3 regions of the Shewanella baltica genome follow, and region 2 is predicted to be linked to each of the others. Evidence: predicted binding sites of a transcription regulator. Region 2 holds the regulator's gene; each other region holds the start of a gene.
What was found. The regulator LexA, encoded in region 2, represses DNA repair genes until DNA is damaged. The targets are predictions, from matches to a motif close to TACTGTATNNNNATACAGTA.
Positions count from the first base shown of each region.

Region 1: a site for LexA is predicted at 3,934-3,953, ahead of dinB (DNA polymerase IV). Genes of this name have one in related genera too.
Region 3: a site for LexA is predicted at 2,754-2,773, ahead of recA (recombinase RecA). Genes of this name have one in related genera too.

Region 1 is NZ_UGYM01000002.1:680,358-686,965, forward strand. Features, by position in the region: gene DYH48_RS02970 (FAD:protein FMN transferase) at 1-36, shown strand, start outside; gene nqrM ((Na+)-NQR maturation NqrM) at 52-276, shown strand; gene bfr (bacterioferritin) at 537-1,010, shown strand; gene bfr (bacterioferritin) at 1,020-1,487, shown strand; gene DYH48_RS02990 (methyl-accepting chemotaxis protein) at 1,784-3,787, shown strand; gene dinB (DNA polymerase IV) at 3,977-5,053, shown strand; gene DYH48_RS03000 (LysR family transcriptional regulator) at 5,097-5,996, opposite strand; gene DYH48_RS03005 (DMT family transporter) at 6,089-6,608, shown strand, end outside.
Region 2 is NZ_UGYM01000002.1:4,611,328-4,617,935, reverse strand. Features, by position in the region: gene coxB (cytochrome c oxidase subunit II) at 1-1,135, opposite strand, end outside; gene DYH48_RS20645 (cell division inhibitor SulA) at 1,538-2,050, opposite strand; gene lexA (transcriptional repressor LexA) at 2,047-2,667, opposite strand; gene plsB (glycerol-3-phosphate 1-O-acyltransferase PlsB) at 2,828-5,251, shown strand; gene mtr (tryptophan permease) at 5,251-6,507, shown strand.
Region 3 is NZ_UGYM01000002.1:967,356-973,963, reverse strand. Features, by position in the region: gene alaS (alanine--tRNA ligase) at 1-747, opposite strand, end outside; gene DYH48_RS04285 (regulatory protein RecX) at 1,118-1,588, opposite strand; gene recA (recombinase RecA) at 1,606-2,673, opposite strand; gene mutS (DNA mismatch repair protein MutS) at 3,031-5,601, shown strand; gene rpoS (RNA polymerase sigma factor RpoS) at 5,820-6,608, opposite strand, start outside.

The DNA of each region.
Region 1 (6,608 bases), 3.9 Mb from region 2:
TACTATAGCGACGCCTTCAAGCCTTTCCTTATTTAGTTTTTGGAGTAAACCATGACCTCTTTTATCGCGGCATTTGTGATTTTGTTATTATTCTTTTTGCTCATGTCGATTGGTTATCTCATCAAGCGCAAAGCCGTTGAAGGAAGTTGTGGCGGTTTAGGTGTTCTAGGGATTGAGAAAGCGTGCGATTGTGATGACCCTTGTGACAAACGTAAACGTCGTATGGCCGCTGAAGAAGCGCGTCGTGAGAAGTTAACAAAAGACCGTATTATCTAACATGCTCTACATCGTCTGTTTTGACAATAGCCTCCCATCTGGAGGCTATTTTTTTGCCTGAAACTTATCAGCCTAGATGATTCACTTAAATTTATCCTTGGGATATGAGGGAGATAGCGCGCTAATCTAAGCGGAAATGAGAATGGTTGTTATCATTAAGTAGGTGAAATATAAAGATAATTTGAGTTGGCCGCTGAATTGTACTAGGCTAGAAGCTTGATTTAGATCAATCTTTTCACGCTTACCAAGGATAGTAACTTATGAAAGGTCATCCTAAAGTGGTTGGGCAACTGAATCGGGTGCTTACCTGTGAGTTGACCGCCATCAATCAATATTTTCTCCATGCCCGCATGTTTAAGCACTGGGGCCTTGAGAAGCTAAATCACGTCGAATACAAAAAATCCATCCAAGATATGAAGCACGCCGATAAGCTCATCGAGCGCGTACTGTTTTTGGAAGGCCTGCCAAATTTGCAGCAACTCGAGAAACTTCGTATTGGTGAACATAGCCAAGAAATGCTCGACTGCGATCTGGCCATGGTGCAAGAGCAGCTTACATTGCTGCGTGATGCCATTAGCCTGTGTGAAACCGAGCAAGACTATGTGAGCCGCGATCTGCTGGAAGACATTCTCGAAGATGAGGAAGAGCATTTAGATTGGCTTGAGTCGCAGCAAGAGCTCATTACGCTAACCGGTATTCAAAATTATCTTCAATCGCAAATTAGCGACCAATAGGAGCGGGATATGAAAGGCGATAAAGACGTCATCGATGCGTTAAATCGACTCCTAACGGGAGAACTCTCGGCAATGGATCAATATTTTGTCCATGCCCATATGTACGAAGATTGGGGCTTGAATGAACTCTATGAGCGCATCGCCCATGAGTCCGATGATGAAAAAGCCCATGCGGCCAAATTAGTACAGCGTATTTTATTCCTCGAAGGGACGCCCAATGTTGCCGCCCGTGAGGCGTTGAACATAGGTAAAGATGTGGAAGAGATGCTGCGTAATGATCTCGCCTACGAGTACAAGGTCGCGGACGATTTGCGCCAAGTGATTGCCCTGTGTGAGCAGAAGCAAGATTACCAAACCCGCGAAATCCTCGAAGTGTTACTCGACGATACTGAGTCGGACCACATGTATTGGCTCGAAAAACAACTCGGACTTATCGACCGTGTCGGGCTGCAAAACTACATGCAAACTAAGATGTAATCGCTAAATCGAGATCAGCGAGGCTAACTCGCTGATCTTATTTCTACCGCTTCCTATTTTTCGAATCCCTATATAGTCTATCTGACTGTAAAACTTTGCCTCTACAAACTCATCCTCTGCAATCCGCCTTAAATTTAGCGAATCCTGTTATACGTTCAATATCCTTTCTTTACAAATACTTATTTACGTTTTTTATGGCGATTTCATCTGTTGTTAACAGGTAAAAATTGTTACCGTGTAAAACTATTTTTGCGAGCCATATTGTTAAGTTGTTGGTCAGCCAGACGGGAAGATTGATGGGATATATGAAACGTTCTCTAAGTTTGCAGTTAGTGGTTACTATCGTTGGTGCGCTTGCTGTACTGCTTACCTTAGTCGCCGCTTTGTTGGTGACAAAAGAAAGTGATAACACGCGAAAGCAAGTCGATGCGGATATTTCGGCGCTGGTTGCCTTAAAAGCCAATGAGATCAGCGGCTACTTTATTGCTAAGGGCCAAGTGATCCATTCAGTATTTGCCGAGCCGGGTTTAGTCAAATGGTTTACTCAGTATCACGCCCGTGGCAGTCATCTCGCGGCTGATCGCCAGTATCAAGACATTATTGGTTACTTTAAGTCTTTCTCCGATCGCGATAGCGATGTTAAGTCGGTGTTTTTTGGCTCGGCCAATACCTTCGAGTACTTTGACCTTAATGGCCGCTTCGATGGCGACCCAGATTACTACACCAACAAACGACCTTGGTGGCAGGAGGCGATTGACCAGCGTGGCTTGTTTGTTGGCGATCCTGCGGTCGATGCGAACGATGGTTCAATTTCTGCCACGGTTAAAACCCCTGTTTATGCTGTCAATGGTGAGCTGATTGGCATCGGCGGCATGGATATCTTGATTGATACTATTGGTAAATCCCTGCTGGCACCGATCAAATACCGTGACTTTGGCCAAGCTTTCTTGATGACAGACGAAGGCAAGTTGGTGTATTTCCCTGGTTTTTCAGAACGTTTCCCGCCGGGTTCTTTGGCAAATCAAGTGGACACTCAGTTTAAGCAGACCTCAGGGTTTTCGGCATTAAGACAACAGATGCAAAGGGAAGCGCAAGGGTTTGCTAACGTCACGTTCAATGGCGTGCCCCAGCGGGTGAGCTTTGTGACTGTGGGCGGTGATTATCCCAAACAAAAGTGGCACTTAGCCTTTATGTTGCCCCACGAAGTGATTGAAGCGCCAGTGACCGCTGCGTTCTGGAATGCCAGTATGGTCGCCATCGGTATCATGCTGCTCATGGGCGTGACGGTATGGTTGATGTTGCTACCCTTTAGACGTCAACTGGCTAAGTTATTGGATGCGATGGAAGATATAGCCGAAGGTGACAGTGATTTATCAAAACGTATCCTGATGGATCGAGAAGATGAGTTAGGCAAACTTGGCGATGCCTTTAACCGCTTTGCCGAGAAAGTGCAGCACATGTTGTTGGATACGCGCAGTTTAACCCAAGAGGTGGGCTCGGGCGTTATTGATGCGCGGCAAATCTGTGATTTAGCCGTGTCGTCGGTCTCATCGCAAAAGCAGCAGATAGATTCGGTTGCCACCGCCGCGACGCAAATGGCGCAAACCAGCCAAGAAATGGCTGTCAGTGCCCAGCGTGCCAATGATTTTGCCCAGAAGGCGCAAACTCAAGCCCACGACGGTACACAGATTGTTTCCCGTGCGACCGAAGGGATGAAGGCGCTGTCAGAGCAAGTGATTTCCGCGGCGAAAGTGATTAAACACTTACGCAATAGTTCAGAGCAAATCGGTGAAGTCTTGAGTGTGATCCGTAATATTGCCGAGCAAACCAATCTATTGGCATTGAATGCGGCGATTGAAGCGGCGCGTGCGGGTGAGCAAGGTCGCGGTTTTGCTGTCGTGGCCGACGAAGTGCGCACGCTGGCATCGCGTACCCAAGACTCTACCGCCAACATTCAAGGTATTATTCAAACTTTGCAACAGAGTGCATTGCAGGCTGAGCAAGTGATGGAATCGGGCGTCGAACAAGCGAAAGCGGGGCAAGACTTAACGACCCAAGTCGAAGCGGCACTGAATGATATTGCCACGGCGATTATGTCAATCCAACAGCAAACGGTTGAAATAACCGTGGCAATCGATCAGCAAGCTGTGGCGGCCGAGGAAGTGGCGCTCAATGTCGATAATGTGCGGGGATTGTCGGATCAGTCTTTGCTTTCGAGTCAGGACTTATCGCAAAGCTTGCAAGGCTTTGAGGATATGACCCGCGCACTTACTCGCAATATCGGCCAATTTAAGATTTAAGCCTGAGCTGGTCAGTGAACTATTTGCTCACTGACCATCAGCTCAATCACGGCATCACTCATAGTGCACTCACAAAAGGAGCTTAGGCTCCTTTTAATTTTAGGTTTCCCGCACGATCCTCGCTAAATTGATGACGAACACTTGATTACTGTTTTTATATACAGTATTTTGGCGTTGGAGGAATTCAACGTGCGAAAAATTATTCACATCGATATGGACTGCTATTTTGCGGCAGTGGAAATGCGCGACTTTCCCGAGTATCGTGGCAAGCCTTTAGCCGTGGGCGGTAGCAGCGATCGTCGTGGTGTTATTAGCACTTGCAGTTACGAGGCACGTAAATTCGGTGTGCGTTCGGCGATGGCGACTGCTTATGCCTTTAAGTTGTGTCCCGATCTCATTTTGGTTCCTGGGCGGATGCAGGTTTATAAAGATGTGTCGCTGCAAATTCGTGAAATTTTCTCCCGCTATACCCCATTGATTGAGCCGCTTTCTTTAGATGAAGCCTATTTAGACGTGAGTGAGTGCCAACAATATAAGGGCTCGGCAACCTTGATCGCGCAGGCTATTCGCCGCGATATCTTAGTCGAAACTGGGTTAACTGCTTCGGCTGGCATAGCACCAGTGAAGTTTTTAGCTAAGGTTGCCTCGGATCTGAATAAGCCAAACGGCCAATATGTGATTACTCCAGAAACACTGCCTGATTTTGTTAAAACCTTATCGCTACGTAAAATTCCCGGTGTCGGCAAAGTCACCGCCGAAAAGCTCTCCTCGCTTGGGCTCAATACCTGTGGTGATGTGCAAGCCTACTCTAAACCTGAGTTATTGGCGCGATTCGGAAAATTTGGTGGCGTCTTGATTGAGCGTTCCCAAGGCATCGATGAGCGGGGCATTTCCGCCGACAGAGAGCGTAAATCAGTGGGTGTTGAAACTACGCTGGCGAAGGATATTTATAGCCTAGAGCAGTGCCAACAAGTAATGCCGGGATTGATCCAAGAATTAGCCCTACGTTTGAGCCGCAGCGCTAAAGAGCGCAAAATTCACAAGCAAGTGGTCAAACTCAAGTTTAATGATTTCAAACAAACCACTATCGAGCATCGTAGCGATGAAGTCTCGATTGTGATGTTTTATGATCTACTCGCACAGGCGATGGCAAGGCAAGAGGGTCGCGGCATTCGCCTATTAGGTATTTCGGTCGGCCTCGCCGATTCTATCCTCGCAGTGCCCGAAATCCCAAATGCCCAGACTCAGCTTGATTTAGCGCTCTAGGCGTTTACTGAGTCGATACGCCGCAGACTCATACCTGAATGGCTCAATAAGCCTCGGGTGGATTTGCCAACATAAAATCAATTAACAGTCTGACCCGCAAGGGTAAGTTGTCCCGATCGCGATACATCAAGTAGGCGGTGCGCGGAATACCTTGCCATTCTGGCAGTATTTGAACGAGCTTGCCGCTTTGTATCTGTTCACTCGCCATGCTGATGGGCAATAGTCCAATACCGAGTCCCGCCACCACAGCCTGACTGGCGATCGCCATATCATCGACGGCTAATTTGATATTCCCCCTCGGCTCAAACTCGAAATCTTGCCCTGTGATATTGTGCTGTAAGCGCCATGTTTTTACGGGCTTTGCGATGATAACTGGATGTTGTTCGAGTGCTTCTATGGCTTGCAGTGCATGCCACTGGGTTGCCGATGTGCTGGCACAAAGCACAAAGCTAATCGTGGTGAGCGGCCTTGCAATCCAATCGGGATCTTTAGGTTCACCCACTCGAAAGGCGATATCGATGGCGTTTTCACTGACATCGATATTCATGTTCGACAGGCTTAAATCGATGTCGATATTGGGATAATGCCGTTGAAAGGCGTTGAGTGATTCACCTAGCCAGCGATAGGTTGTATTGATGGGCGCCGAGATCCGCAGTTTGCCAACCGCTTGATGTTTGTCCGCATGCAACTCACCGGAGACCTGGTTTAACTCGATAAACAGCGGGCCGCAGCGTTCGAGATAACGCTGACCTGTAGCGGTAAGGTTGACTCTATGGGCATCTCTGTGCAGTAAACGCAGGCCTAATGATTGTTCTAACAGATTGATTCGACGACTTAAGGTTGAAGGTGGAATGCCTAAGTGTTGCGCCGCGAGCTTAAAGCTCCCTTGTTGTGCCACCACCCAAAATAAGCGCATATCGTCTAAGGAATAATTAAGTTTCATATTTGGAATTTAAGCTCTCAATCTTGTAGGTTTTAATAATATATGAAACTTATAAACTAAGCTCAATCCCAATTACCTCCCTAGAGTCCGATATGAAATCCCATACACCTTACATGACATTCGTTTGTCTACTGATTTGCGTTTTTAGCTGGGGCAGTGTGTTTCCCATTGCTAAGCGAGTGCTGGAGGAGATGTCAGGGGAATCCCTCGTATTCTGGCGTTTTACCATTGCGGCGGTGACTCTGGCGTTATATATCGTTTTTACTCGTCAGGCTTGGCCCAAATTGAGTTTGGTGCAATACATTGTCATAGCGCTGGTGGGCGTGATTGGTGTGGGCGGCTTAAATCTGGCGTTATTTAATGGGCTGCAGCACACCTCTGCCGCCAATGGCGCCTTGATTATGGCGCTCAGTCCGCTGGTGACTTCAATCGTCAACGCGCTATTACAGCGTGAATGGCTCAGCAGACAACAAGTGTTTAGCTTAGTGGGCGGATTGGCGGGCGTATTGCTAGTGATCACCAACGGCAGTGTGCAGCAGTTGCTCAATTTCAGTTTTAACCAAGGTGATGTGATGATTGCCGCCGGCATGTTGGCGTGGAGTGGTTATACCA
Region 2 (6,608 bases):
GTGTGCCAGCACTGCCGTTCATATGCTCGTTGACGTCTTTGGCCTGCATAGCATCGCCAGTATTATTGCCCCAAGCATTACGCTCATAGGTAATCACAGCGGCAATTTCTTGTGCAGTCAATTGCTTGCCAAAGGCTTGCATGGCCGTCCCTGTTTTACCGTTGAGCACAATTTCAAGGTGGCCGCTGAGCGGCCCTGTTGCTATCGGGCTGCCTTTGAGGTGTGGGAATACGCCTTGTAAACCCTCGCCATTGGGCTGGTGGCAGGCTGCGCAGTGCCCGAGGTAGACTTGCTCACCTTGGGCCATCAGATCCTCTTTGCTAAGGGTCTGTGATAAAGCGGCTTGAGCGGCTTCTGCCGCCGCACCTGCGGCTTGTTTTTGCTCTGTAACCCAGGCTTCAAACTCGGCTTCGGGTAAGGCTTGCACTACGATCGGCATAAAACCATGATCTTTACCGCAAAGTTCGGCGCACTGACCACGGTAAATACCGGGTTTGTCTATGCGAGTCCAAGCCTCATTGATAAATCCTGGGTTGGCATCTTTCTTCACGGCAAAAGCAGGTACCCACCATGAATGGATGACATCTTCAGAGGTCATCAAAAAGCGGATTTTGCGATTTATCGGCAGAACGAGTGGCTTATCGACCTCCAATAGGTAGTGTTCACCCTTGGTTTCGGTACCGTCGATTTGTGCTCTAGGGGTTGCGAGTATGCTGTAAAAATCAATGTCTTGATCGAAATAGCTGTAATGCCATTTCCATTGGGAACCCGTGACTTTAACGGTCAGATCGGCGTCGCTGGGATCTTCCATCGCAATTAAGGTTTTTGTCGCAGGAATCGCCATTAAGATCAAAATGATAAATGGCAGAATCGTCCAAGCGATTTCAACTTTAGTGCTTTCGTGAAAGTGGGACGCGACAGCGCCTTTGGATTTTCTGTGGTTGATCATGGCGTAAATCATCACGCCAAAGACCACAAGGCCAATGGCGCAGCAGATATACAAGATGGTCATGTGCAAGTGATAAACCTTGCCACTGATCTCGGTTACGCCAGGGGTCATGTTGAACCGCATGTCCGCGGCGGCCAACGGTGGTGCGAATAACACCACGAGTAAACAATACAACAATTGCTTCACAAGACTTCTCCTCTGCCAATTGCGAATAGCAACTACAAAGAAGAGCAACACAGTAAGTCTCAACTCTATGCAAACTCTTCAGTTCCCAAAAAAGCTTTTTTGACTTCAACGTGCGTTGGCGGCTGTTACTTTTAATTAAGTATTATTACTGCTGGTATTAGCCACGCTGGCACATACGACTGAAATAAATCTGTTCTCTATTTTTAGTGGCATTTTGAACGCGATAACGGCTCGATTTATTTGCCACGTGCGGCGATATATCATCGCCGACTAAACCAACCATACTTGCTGTTTAAATATTGATCAAGATCACTTATTTATCTAATTGTCTGAAAAATTGCCAAAAAAAAGCCTCACATTCATAGGCGAGGCGGCTTTCAAGGTAAAAAATTAAATGAATATTTAATGCACAGCGCTAAAAAAAGATTGTTGGCCGAAGAGGCTACCTTGCTCAATGCGTACGTCGCCATGTAAGTGACTGTTTACGTCTTCTAGCACTATGCCCATGGCGCGGGCACTTTTAGCGACAATTTGCAGGCGACGATTATCGCGTGCATCCAATGATTGGGTCCAAGTAATAACCGCACTGGACGTACCACTTGTTAAGGCTTTTTCCATCGCCCACAGGGTTTCCACTTCATCTTTCGCGTGCACCAGCAAGACTCTATCCATACGCACGCCAGCGTTGGCGAGCATTTGTTTGTAGCCAATACTCGGCGGGTTGATGAGCACTAACCAACGGCCCTGTTGGCTTAACTGGGCGAGTTGCGCGCTCAGATGGATTAATTCTTGGCGACCTTGAGTCTTAGTTGGCATGCAGGCGATAGGTGCATGGTGCCAGTCATAGTCGGCATCACGTACTTCATCGAGCCACAAGCCCGGATGGCGGGGTGCATTGCCAAGTAGTTTGTTCATAGCCAATCTCCATTACGGATCACACCGACGGCGAGTCCTTCAATTGTTAAACTTTGATAGCCTAAATCCACTTTAATCGGTGAATAGTCTTCATTTTCGGCGTGTAGATAGACCACATTACCTTTTTTTTCGAAACGTTTAACAGTGACATCGTCGTCGACTCTAGCGACAACCACTTGACCATTTCTAGCTTGTTGTACTTTATGAACTGCCAGCAAATCTCCTTCGAGAATGCCAATATTCTTCATGCTGTCGCCTTTAACCCGCAGTAAAAAATCGGCGGCGGGATGGAACATGCTGGGGTCGACTTGGTAGTACTGTTCAACATGTTCTTGGGCGAGAATAGGTTCGCCAGCGGCTACTTGACCGATAAGCGGTAAACCTGTTTCAGTTACTTCTTCGACTTCCGCAGTCAGACGAATGCCCCGCGATGTGCCTGGCATGATCTCAATGCAGCCCTTTTTCGCCAACGCTTTAAGATGCTCTTCAGCCGCATTGGCGCTCTTAAAACCTAAACGGGTCGCGATTTCTGCCCGAGTGGGTGGCATGCCAGTATCGGCAATATTTCGTTTAATTAGCTCTAAAATTTCAGCTTGGCGTGGCGTCAAAGGTCTCATGGTGTTTCCTGTTTTTCTATACAGTTACTGTTAGTATATACAGTATTATTTGCAGCGCAAGTATTAACCACTTTTTAGCTATGTTGGAGAGAATTAGCGAATATTACCCATAGTCTGGTATTCTACCGGGCTAGTAAACGTACTTAATTGCATAAGAATAATGCCTAAACACGACTCTCTTTGGTTGAAATCATTACGCTGGATCCAAAAACACTTAGTGCACACTATTGTTGTGCCTCAGGATCCCTTTGCCGATCTTAATCTGGATGCCTCCAGACCCCTTGCTTATGTGATGAAAACGGAATCGCTGAGTGACATCGCTGCTCTGAGCGAAATAACGGCTAAGTTAGGACTACCGAGCCCCTATGAGCCTTTAGTGGCAAATGGTGTGATTGCGCCTCGGGTTGTCTGCCTTCAAGGGCGTAAGCCGCTGTTTGGCGAGCGTGCCGGTAACGAGCCTTTCCTCGAATGCTTTATGCGTTTGTTGGCCGTGCATAAGGAACGCCCTGAATTAGACATTCAACTGGTGCCTGTGAGCCTGTATTGGGGCCGCACGCCAGGGAAAGAAGACGACACTATGAAGGCGGCTGTGTTTGAGCGGGAAAACCCGACTTGGCTGCGCAAGTGCTTGATGATTTTGTTTTTAGGTCGACATAATTTCGTACAGTTTTCAAATGCGGTATCCCTGCGATACATGGCAGACGAACACGGCACTGACATGGGGATTGCCCATAAATTAGCGCGGGTCGCGCGGGTGCATTTCCGTCGTCAACGTAAGGTGATGACAGGGCCTGTGCTGCCAAATCGCCAAGCACTGTTTCATTCGCTGCTCAAATCTGAGTCGTTGCGTAAAGCGATTCAAGAAGAAGCGGCCAACAAAAAGATTTCTGAGACCCAAGCGCGCGAGACGGCTATTGAGTACCTTGATGAAATCGCTGCAGATTACTCAGATAGCTTAGTGCGTATTGCTGAGCGTTTCTTAACTTGGTTGTGGAACAAGCTTTACAGCGGGATCAACATTAAAGGCGCCGAGCAAGTTCGCCAGTTGCACCATGATGGCCACGAGATTGTCTATGTGCCTTGCCATCGCAGCCACATGGATTACCTGCTGTTATCGTATATTTTGTATTATCAAGGCATGGTTCCGCCGCACATTGCAGCCGGTATTAACCTCAACTTCTGGCCCGCTGGACCTATGTTCCGTCGCGGTGGTGCCTTCTTTATCCGCCGTAGTTTTAATGGCAACAAGCTGTATACCGCAGTATTCCGTGAGTATTTAGATCAACTGTTTGCGAAAGGTTATTCGGTGGAATATTTCTCCGAAGGCGGCCGCTCACGTACCGGTCGTCTATTGGCGCCAAAAACCGGCATGATTGCTATGACGATGAACAGCGTGCTGCGCGGTATCGAGCGTCCAGTCACACTAGTGCCTGTGTATTTAGGCTATGACCATGTGATGGAAGTGGCGACTTACCATAAAGAGTTAAGTGGTAAGAAAAAGAAAAAAGAATCTGTGTGGCAGGTGTTTGGTGCGATTCGCAAACTTGGTAATTTCGGCCAAGGTTATGTGAACTTTGGCGAGCCGATTACTCTGCAAAACTTCTTAAATGAGCGCGCGCCAAACTGGCGTACTGAGTTGGCCGATGATCCTGAGCAAAAACCAAGCTGGTTAACGCCAGCGGTAAACGTGCTGGCAAATCGAGTGATGACGAATATTAACGATGCGGCGGCGGCGAGTTCGGTGACCTTGACGAGTTTAGTGTTGCTGGCCACAGATCAAAATGCCTTAGAGCGCAGTCTGCTGGAACGTCAGCTTGATCTGTATCTGACCCTACTCAAAAAAGTGCCTTACACTACTTATACTTCGGTTGCCGAAGGTGATGGTAAGCATTTAGTGCAGCAAGGTTTAGAGCTGAATAAGTTTGTTGTTTGTGCCGATCCTTTAGGTGAAATCGTGTCTATCGAGGCGAGTCAGGCTGTGTCCATGACTTACTATCGTAACAATATCATCCACTTATTTATTGTACCGTCATTAATTGCGAGTTGTTTAACGCATAATGAGCAGATCCCGCGTCAGCAAGTGGTGTCAATCGTTGCCGATTTTTATCCACTGCTGAAAGCCGAACTCTTCATGGGCATTAAGGATGTACCTGCCTATGTCAATCAAGTGCTGGATTTCTTCATTGAACAAGGGTTAGTGGTTGAGACTGATACCTTAACCGTCGTGCCTGAGCACACTAGCCAACTATTATTGTTAGCCAGTTCAGTAAGCGAGACTCTGCAACGCTATGCCATTATTTTCAATCTGTTAGCGAACAGGCCTAAGATGGAGCGCTCAGAACTTGAGTCTGAGAGTCATCTACTCGCCCAGCGTTTAGGCGCTTTGCATGGCATTACCGCGCCTGAGTTCTACGATAAGAAACTTTACGGCACCTTGAGTGTTAAGCTCAAAGAATTGGGCTATCTAGCGGATAACCAAGATAAGTCCAATATCAATCGCATACGAGATCAAGCCAATAGCTTATTACGTCCGTCAGTGAAACAAACGATAGTGGCGAGTGTCACCGCGGAGCATACAGTTTAATGGCAAATCATATGAATGCGGCTAAGCATAAGCCCGCAGGTAAGTCCTTGCTCGGCGGCGCCATGATTATTGCCGGCACGACCGTAGGCGCAGGGATGTTTTCTCTGCCCGTGGTCGGTGCAGGTATGTGGTTTGGCTATTCGATTTTAATGTTATTGGGCATTTGGTTTTGCATGTTGATGTCGGGCTTATTGTTGCTCGAAACCAATTTGCATTTCGAACCCGGTGCCAGCTTCGATACTTTAAGCAAGCAAACTTTAGGGCAGTTTTGGCGGATAGTGAACGGCGTTTCTATCGCGTTCGTGCTGTATATTTTGACCTATGCCTATATCAGCGGCGGTGGTTCGATTGTGAATCACAGCTTGCAGGGCATGGGAATTGAGTTGCCGCAAAGTGTGGCAGGGCTGGTGTTTGCCATAGTATTGGCGAGCATAGTGTTGATCAGCACTAAGGCCGTGGATCGCATTACCACGATTATGCTCGGCGGTATGATCATTACCTTCTTCCTTGCTATCGGCAATTTACTGATCGAAATCGATGTGACTAAGTTGCTCGAACCCGATGGTAATAGCAGCTTTTCACCTTATTTGTGGGCGGCGTTGCCCTTTGGTCTTGCCAGCTTTGGTTACCATGGTAACGTTCCCAGCTTAGTGAAGTATTACGGCAAAGATTCCGCCACCATTATCAAGGCGATTTTCGTCGGCACCTTTATCGCGCTGGTGATTTATGCCTGTTGGTTAGTGGCGACTATGGGCAATATTCCCCGCAGCCAGTTTATCGATATTATTGCCCAAGGCGGCAATATGGGCGTCTTGGTGGGCGCTTTGTCCGAGGTGATGGCGAGTAGCTGGTTGAACAGTATGTTAACGCTGTTTGCTAACTTGGCCGTGGCTTCATCTTTCTTAGGGGTGACCTTAGGTCTGTTCGATTATCTCGCCGACTTGTTTGGTTTTGACGATTCGCGCTCGGGCCGGATGAAAACCGCGTTAGTGACCTTTGTGCCGCCGACGATTTTAGGATTACTGTTCCCCGACGGCTTCTTGGTGGCGATTGGCTTTGCGGCATTAGCGGCGACAGTGTGGGCGGTAATCGTCCCGGCGCTGATGGCCTATAAATCACGGCAGTTATTCCCCGACAGCACAGGTTTTAGAGTGATAGGCGGTACGCCGCTGATTATTCTTGTGGTGTTATTTGGCATAGTCACGGGTGCTTGTCATCTGCTCGCGATGGCAAATTTACTGCCGCAATATTCCTAATTTTTTTCGATGATTTAAGCCCTCTGCGTGAGGGCTTTTTTGTATTTGGCGATTGAGTTTTAATTCTGCAGATCTTTTTTATCCCGACACTGGACAGAAGT
Region 3 (6,608 bases), 3.6 Mb from region 2:
TACGCCTTGCATAATCGCGGCAATACGCTCAATCCCCATGCCGGTATCAACCGATGGCTTAGGCAAAGGTAGCATTTCACCCGATGCTTGACGGTTGTACTGCATGAACACTATGTTCCAAATTTCGATGAAACGGTCACCATCTTCTTCAGGACTGCCAGGACGGCCGCCCCAAATGTGATCGCCATGGTCATAGAAAATCTCAGAACATGGGCCGCAAGGACCGGTATCACCCATTTGCCAGAAGTTATCTGACGCATAAGCAGCACCTTTATTGTCGCCGATACGGATAATGTTCTCAGCAGCAACACCAATCTTTTTATTCCAGATTTCAAAGGCTTCATCGTCTGTTTGATAAATCGTGACGCATAGACGTTCCTTCGGCAGCTTTAAAGTTTCAGTTAAGAAAGTCCAGCCAAAACGAATCGCTTCTTCTTTGAAATAATCACCAAAACTGAAGTTACCCAGCATTTCGAAAAAGGTGTGATGACGTGCTGTATAACCGACGTTATCTAAATCGTTATGCTTACCACCGGCGCGTACACAACGTTGAGCAGTGGTCGCACGCGTATAATTGCGTTTGTCCATGCCAAGAAACACGTCCTTGAACTGGTTCATGCCTGCATTGGTAAATAAAAGTGTGGGATCGTTGCCTGGCACTAATGAACTACTGTCCACAACTTGATGACCATTGCTGCGGAAAAATTCGAGGAAAGCGCTTCTAAGCTCTGCTGTAGTTTGATACATGAAATCATCCTGAATTGGGTAAGCATTACCAGCTACGCCTTAGGCTAGCCGTATTTCTATTTGCCCAGCATTATAAGCAGACTGAGTAAGGACGACCAGCCTTGATTGGTGATATGCACATCAGGAATTTAATATTTTTGCGTGAATAGCCCATACCAGAGTAGCTAGAGGCAAAACAGCAATAATAAAGGACGATGACAGACTCTGCGGGTTGGGTGCAAAAAGTACAGTATTTGAGCAAGTGGGTAAAGTGTCGGGTACGAAAGCAACAAAGCCCATTTGATGACATTTTAGAGGAGATTTTCTGAGGACTTGTTAAAAGGAGCTTTTACAGTCTTAAGATTACATCGCAATCGATGAGTTGAGGCGATTAATAATCGTCGTCGAGATCATTGGGATCGGAATCTAACGCATAAGTGATTTGATCGTAGCTAAAGCCTTGGCCCATTAAAAACCGCACTCGTTTGGCCTTTTCCTTCGCGATGAGATCCCGGGCTTTAGAGCCCTTCACTTCTGTTACGCGGGGAATTCCATATTTTTTAGTGGCTTTATCTTTTGCTAGCTCAAACCAGTCACAATCACTATTGGTTATCGCCGCTTCAATGCAATCTTTAGACAGGCCTTTTTGCGCTATCGCTTGGCGAATGCGGATGGCACCGTGACCTCGACTAATGTGGCTACGGACCAACAGTTCAGCATAGCGATTATCATTGATAAAACCGGAGGATTCACATGCATCGAGCACAGGTTCGATATCATTCAGTTCGAAACCTTTTTCGAGCAATTTATCGCGGATTTGTAGGCGGGAATAATCGCGGCGCGCTAACAGCGCGACCGCGATTTGACGGGCTGACTGACTCAGAATACTTCGCCTGTTTCTAAATCAACATTATCTTCCGTGCTAGCATCATCTTTAGCAGCCAGTGCACTAGGATTGCTCAAAAGCAATTCACGTAATGTCTTGTCAATTTCAGTAGCAATGGCTGGGTTTTCAGTCAAATATTTACCCGCATTAGCACGGCCTTGACCGATTTTATCGCCTTTATAGCTGTACCAAGCACCCGCTTTTTCAATCAACTTATGGGCTACGCCTAAGTCAACTAACTCACCGGTACGGTTAATACCTTGGCCATAAAGGATTTGGAATTCGGCTTGCTTGAACGGTGCTGCAACCTTGTTCTTCACCACTTTAACACGAGTTTCGTTACCGACAACTTCATCGCCGTCTTTAATGGCACCAGTACGACGAATGTCTAAACGAACAGAAGCATAGAACTTCAGCGCGTTACCACCGGTTGTCGTTTCTGGGTTACCGAACATCACACCAATCTTCATCCGGATTTGGTTGATAAAGATAAGTAAGGTGTTAGATTGCTTTAAGTTACCAGCAAGTTTACGCATAGCTTGGCTCATCATACGTGCCGCTAGGCCCATGTGAGAATCACCAATTTCGCCTTCGATTTCAGCTTTAGGCGTTAATGCCGCCACTGAGTCGACGACGATAACGTCAACCGCGCCTGAGCGAGTTAATGCATCACAAATCTCAAGCGCTTGCTCGCCGGTATCTGGTTGTGAACACAGCAGGTTATCAATATCTACGCCCAATTTTTTAGCATAGATAGGGTCGAGTGCATGCTCAGCATCGATAAAGGCACAGGTTTTACCTTCACGTTGCGCTGCGGCAATCACTTCTAAAGTCAGTGTCGTTTTACCTGATGATTCAGGACCATAGATCTCAACGATACGCCCCATTGGCAAACCGCCAGCACCTAAAGCAACGTCCAGAGACAGAGAACCGGTAGAAATGGTCTCAACATCCATAGAGCGATCTTCACCCAGCTTCATGATGGAGCCTTTACCAAATTGTTTCTCAATTTGGATCAATACCGCAGCAAGTGCTTTCTCTTTATTTGGATCGACCTTCATTCCAGTTCCCTCATCAAGACAAGCCTTAAGCTGTCAAAAGTAATATTCAATTTACAAACGGGTAATTCTGCGGACTAGTATACTGTACAATCATACAGTATCAAGACCTATGGCTGAATTATTTTTAGCTAATGGGATTTTTTAATATGGCTAAGGTTTTAGCGAATATCAAATTCGATATTGCATCCCTTTGACGAATATCCGTCATCAAGGGCTCAATTTTCGGTAAATTATTGCTAAGATTGGCGCAGCAAATTTTGCGTGGTCTTTTTAGCTGAAAATTGTACAGCAGTCTTCTGCTTCCATAGCGCTTAATCCCACATAACCACGGCAGTCACAACGGACGATAACGATTTAATGAATGTAATTGATACCGATGATTTAGAAAAACATACTCCTATGATGCGTCAGTACTTGACCATGAAAGCAGAACATCACGACATGTTGCTGTTTTATCGCATGGGTGACTTCTACGAGTTGTTTTATGACGATGCTAAACGTGCTTCTGAGCTGTTAGGCATTTCACTCACGGCGCGCGGTAAAAGTGGTGGCGATCCTATCCCCATGGCGGGACTGCCTTACCATGCTGTGGAAGGCTATCTTGCGAAATTAGTTCAAATTGGTCAATCGGTTGCGATATGTGAACAAATTGGCGACCCAGCAACCTCTAAAGGTCCTGTTGAGCGTAAAGTGGTGCGTATCGTCACGCCTGGCACCTTAACCGACGAAGCCCTGCTGCAGGAACGTCAAGACAATCTATTGGCAGCCGTTTATCAAGGTAAAGTCGGTTTTGGTTATGCCACTCTGGATGTTTCATCAGGACGTTTTGTGATTGCCGAACTCGACACGCGAGAGTCATTAGAAGCTGAATTACAACGCACTAATCCCGTTGAAATTCTCTACAGTGAAGACTTTGGCGAACTAGGTCTACTAAACGGTTTTAAAGGTAAACGTCGTCGCCCTGAATGGGAATTTGATTACGACACTAGCATCAAGTTACTACTGGCTCAGTTTGGCACGAAAGACTTGCATGGTTTTGGTATTGCAGATGCACGTTTATCACTGCAGGCTGCAGGTTGCTTGATGCAATATGTCAAAGACACACAGCGCACAGCCCTGCCCCATATCAATGCCATTACCCGCTTTAATCAAACCGATAGCATAGTGCTTGATGCGGCAACGCGTCGAAATCTAGAACTCACTCAAAACCTTGCCGGTGGCCGCGATAATACCTTAGCCGCAGTATTGGATAACACGGCAACGCCTATGGGCAGTCGTATGTTGCAACGCTGGATCCATCAGCCGCTGCGAGATCCAAAACACATCAAAGCACGCCAACAGGCGGTGACTGAACTGCTCGATACTGCCGCCCACGAAGGTTTGCATGAGCAGTTAAAAGCGCTTGGCGATATCGAACGTATCATGGCAAGACTCGCGCTGCGTACCGCTCGCCCAAGGGACTTTGCCCGTTTACGTCAAGCGCTGGGCTTACTACCTGAATTACAACAGAGTTTAAGCACACTGAGCGCGCCGCACACGACTCAATTACGGCAACACTTAGGGGAATTCCCCGCTGAACAAGCCTTACTTGAGCGCGCGATAGTCGATAATCCTCCCATGCTTATCCGCGATGGCGGAGTGATCCGTGAAGGCTACAACAGCGAATTAGATGAATGGCGCGGTCTTAGCGAAGGTGCGAGCGATTACTTAGTACAACTCGAAGCCAGAGAAAAAGAACGTACAGGTATCAACACACTTAAAGTCGGCTATAACCGTGTACACGGCTATTACATCGAAGTGAGTCGCTTGCAATCCTCGCAAGTGCCACTCAATTACCAACGACGTCAAACCCTTAAGAATATGGAGCGTTATATCACGCCCGAACTTAAGGAGTACGAAGAAAAAGTGCTCTCGAGCCAAGGTAAAGCACTGGCACTCGAAAAGCAGTTATGGGAACAATTATTTGATCTTATTCTGCCAAAATTACATGAATTACAAGCTTTTGCTCGAGCGGCGGCAGAACTTGATGTGTTAAGTAACTTTGCTGAGCGCGCCGAAACCTTAGGCTACACTTGCCCAGAGCTGAGCCAAGATATCGGCGTACAGATAGAGGCTGGTCGTCACCCAGTGGTGGAACGTGTGAGTCAAACACCGTTTATCGCTAACCCAGTCACCTTGCACAATCAAAGACGTATGTTGATTGTCACCGGACCTAACATGGGCGGTAAATCGACCTATATGCGTCAAGTCGCTTTGATCACGCTGATGGCCCACATTGGCTGTTTTGTGCCAGCAGATCGCGCACTGATAGGCCCTATCGATCGTATCTTTACCCGTATTGGCGCCTCTGACGATCTGGCCTCTGGCCGTTCAACCTTTATGGTCGAAATGACAGAAACCGCCAACATTCTACACAACGCCACCGCCAGTAGCTTAGTGTTAATGGATGAAATCGGCCGCGGCACATCCACCTATGATGGTTTATCGCTCGCTTGGTCGGCAGCAGAGTATTTAGCCCAGCAAGTCGGCGCTATGACCCTATTCGCCACCCATTATTTTGAATTAACTCAGTTACCTGAATTAATGGCTGGTGTTTACAATGTGCACCTTGATGCCATTGAACACGACGATACCATCGCCTTTATGCATGCAGTGCAAGAAGGCGCCGCCAGTAAAAGCTACGGCTTACAAGTTGCGGCACTTGCCGGTGTGCCAAATAAGGTAATTAAAGCCGCTAAACATAAGTTGCAGCAATTGGAGAGTCGCGATCATCAAGCTGAAGGAACGAGGACGCCTATTCAAAGCTTACTCGCGTTACCTGAACCGGTTGAGAATCCAGCGCTAACGAAGTTAAGTAGCATTAATCCCGATAACTTAACGCCAAAGCAGGCACTTGATTTGCTCTATGAGCTGAAACGTCTGAGCTAAAGCTCTGTGAACGGGTGATATTCGCCAAGCGATATGATCAGCAATAAAGGATTAGAAACAACAACGCCCACTCTTGTTAGTGGGCGTTTTACTTTTATCGACTAGACCTAAGCACTAGACTAAATCACTAGACTAAATCACTAGACCTTAGCTAGGAGCTAGGCATAGAGATCAACGAACAACTGATCTTAGTTTCTCATTTATTAGTTTCGAAATAATTAGTTTCTAAACAATGCTTCAACAGATAAACCTTGAGATCCTAATAAGTCGCGTAAACGTTTCAATGCTTCTACTTGAATTTGACGTACACGTTCGCGGGTCAAACCAATTTCAGCACCCACATCTTCGAGTGTAGAAGGTTCATAACCTAACAGACCAAAACGGCGGGCTAACACTTCTCTTTGTTTAGTGTTTAACTCATTGAGCCATTTGACCACTGAATTAGAAATATCTTCATCTTGCACTTTATAGTCAGGGCCAACGTTATCGTCATCGGCTAAAATATCCAGCAACGCCTTGTCATTATCGCCCCCCAAAGGCGTATCGACAGAGGTGATTTTCTCATTCAGCTTAAGCATACGGCTGACATCAGCACTCGACACTTGCAGTTTTTCGGCAATTTCTTCGGCCGTTGGTTCGTGATCGAGTTTTTGTGCTAACTCGCGAGCGGTGCGCAAGTAAACATTGAGTTCTTTAACAACATGAATAGGCAATCGAATTGTACGAGTCTGATTCATAATGGCGCGCTCAATGGTCTGTCTGATCCACCAAGTCGCATAGGTTGAAAAACGGAAACCTCTTTCTGGGTCAAACTTTTCAACGGCACGAATTAAGCCTAAGTTGCCTTCTTCGATAAGATCAAGCAGTGCTAAGCCGCGATTGTTGTAACGACGGGCAATCTTTACGACCAGACGTAAATTACTTTCGATCATGCGATTACGGGATTTTGCACAGCCTTTTAAGGCTTTACGGGAAAAGTAAACTTCTTCTTCTGCGCTAAGCAGTGG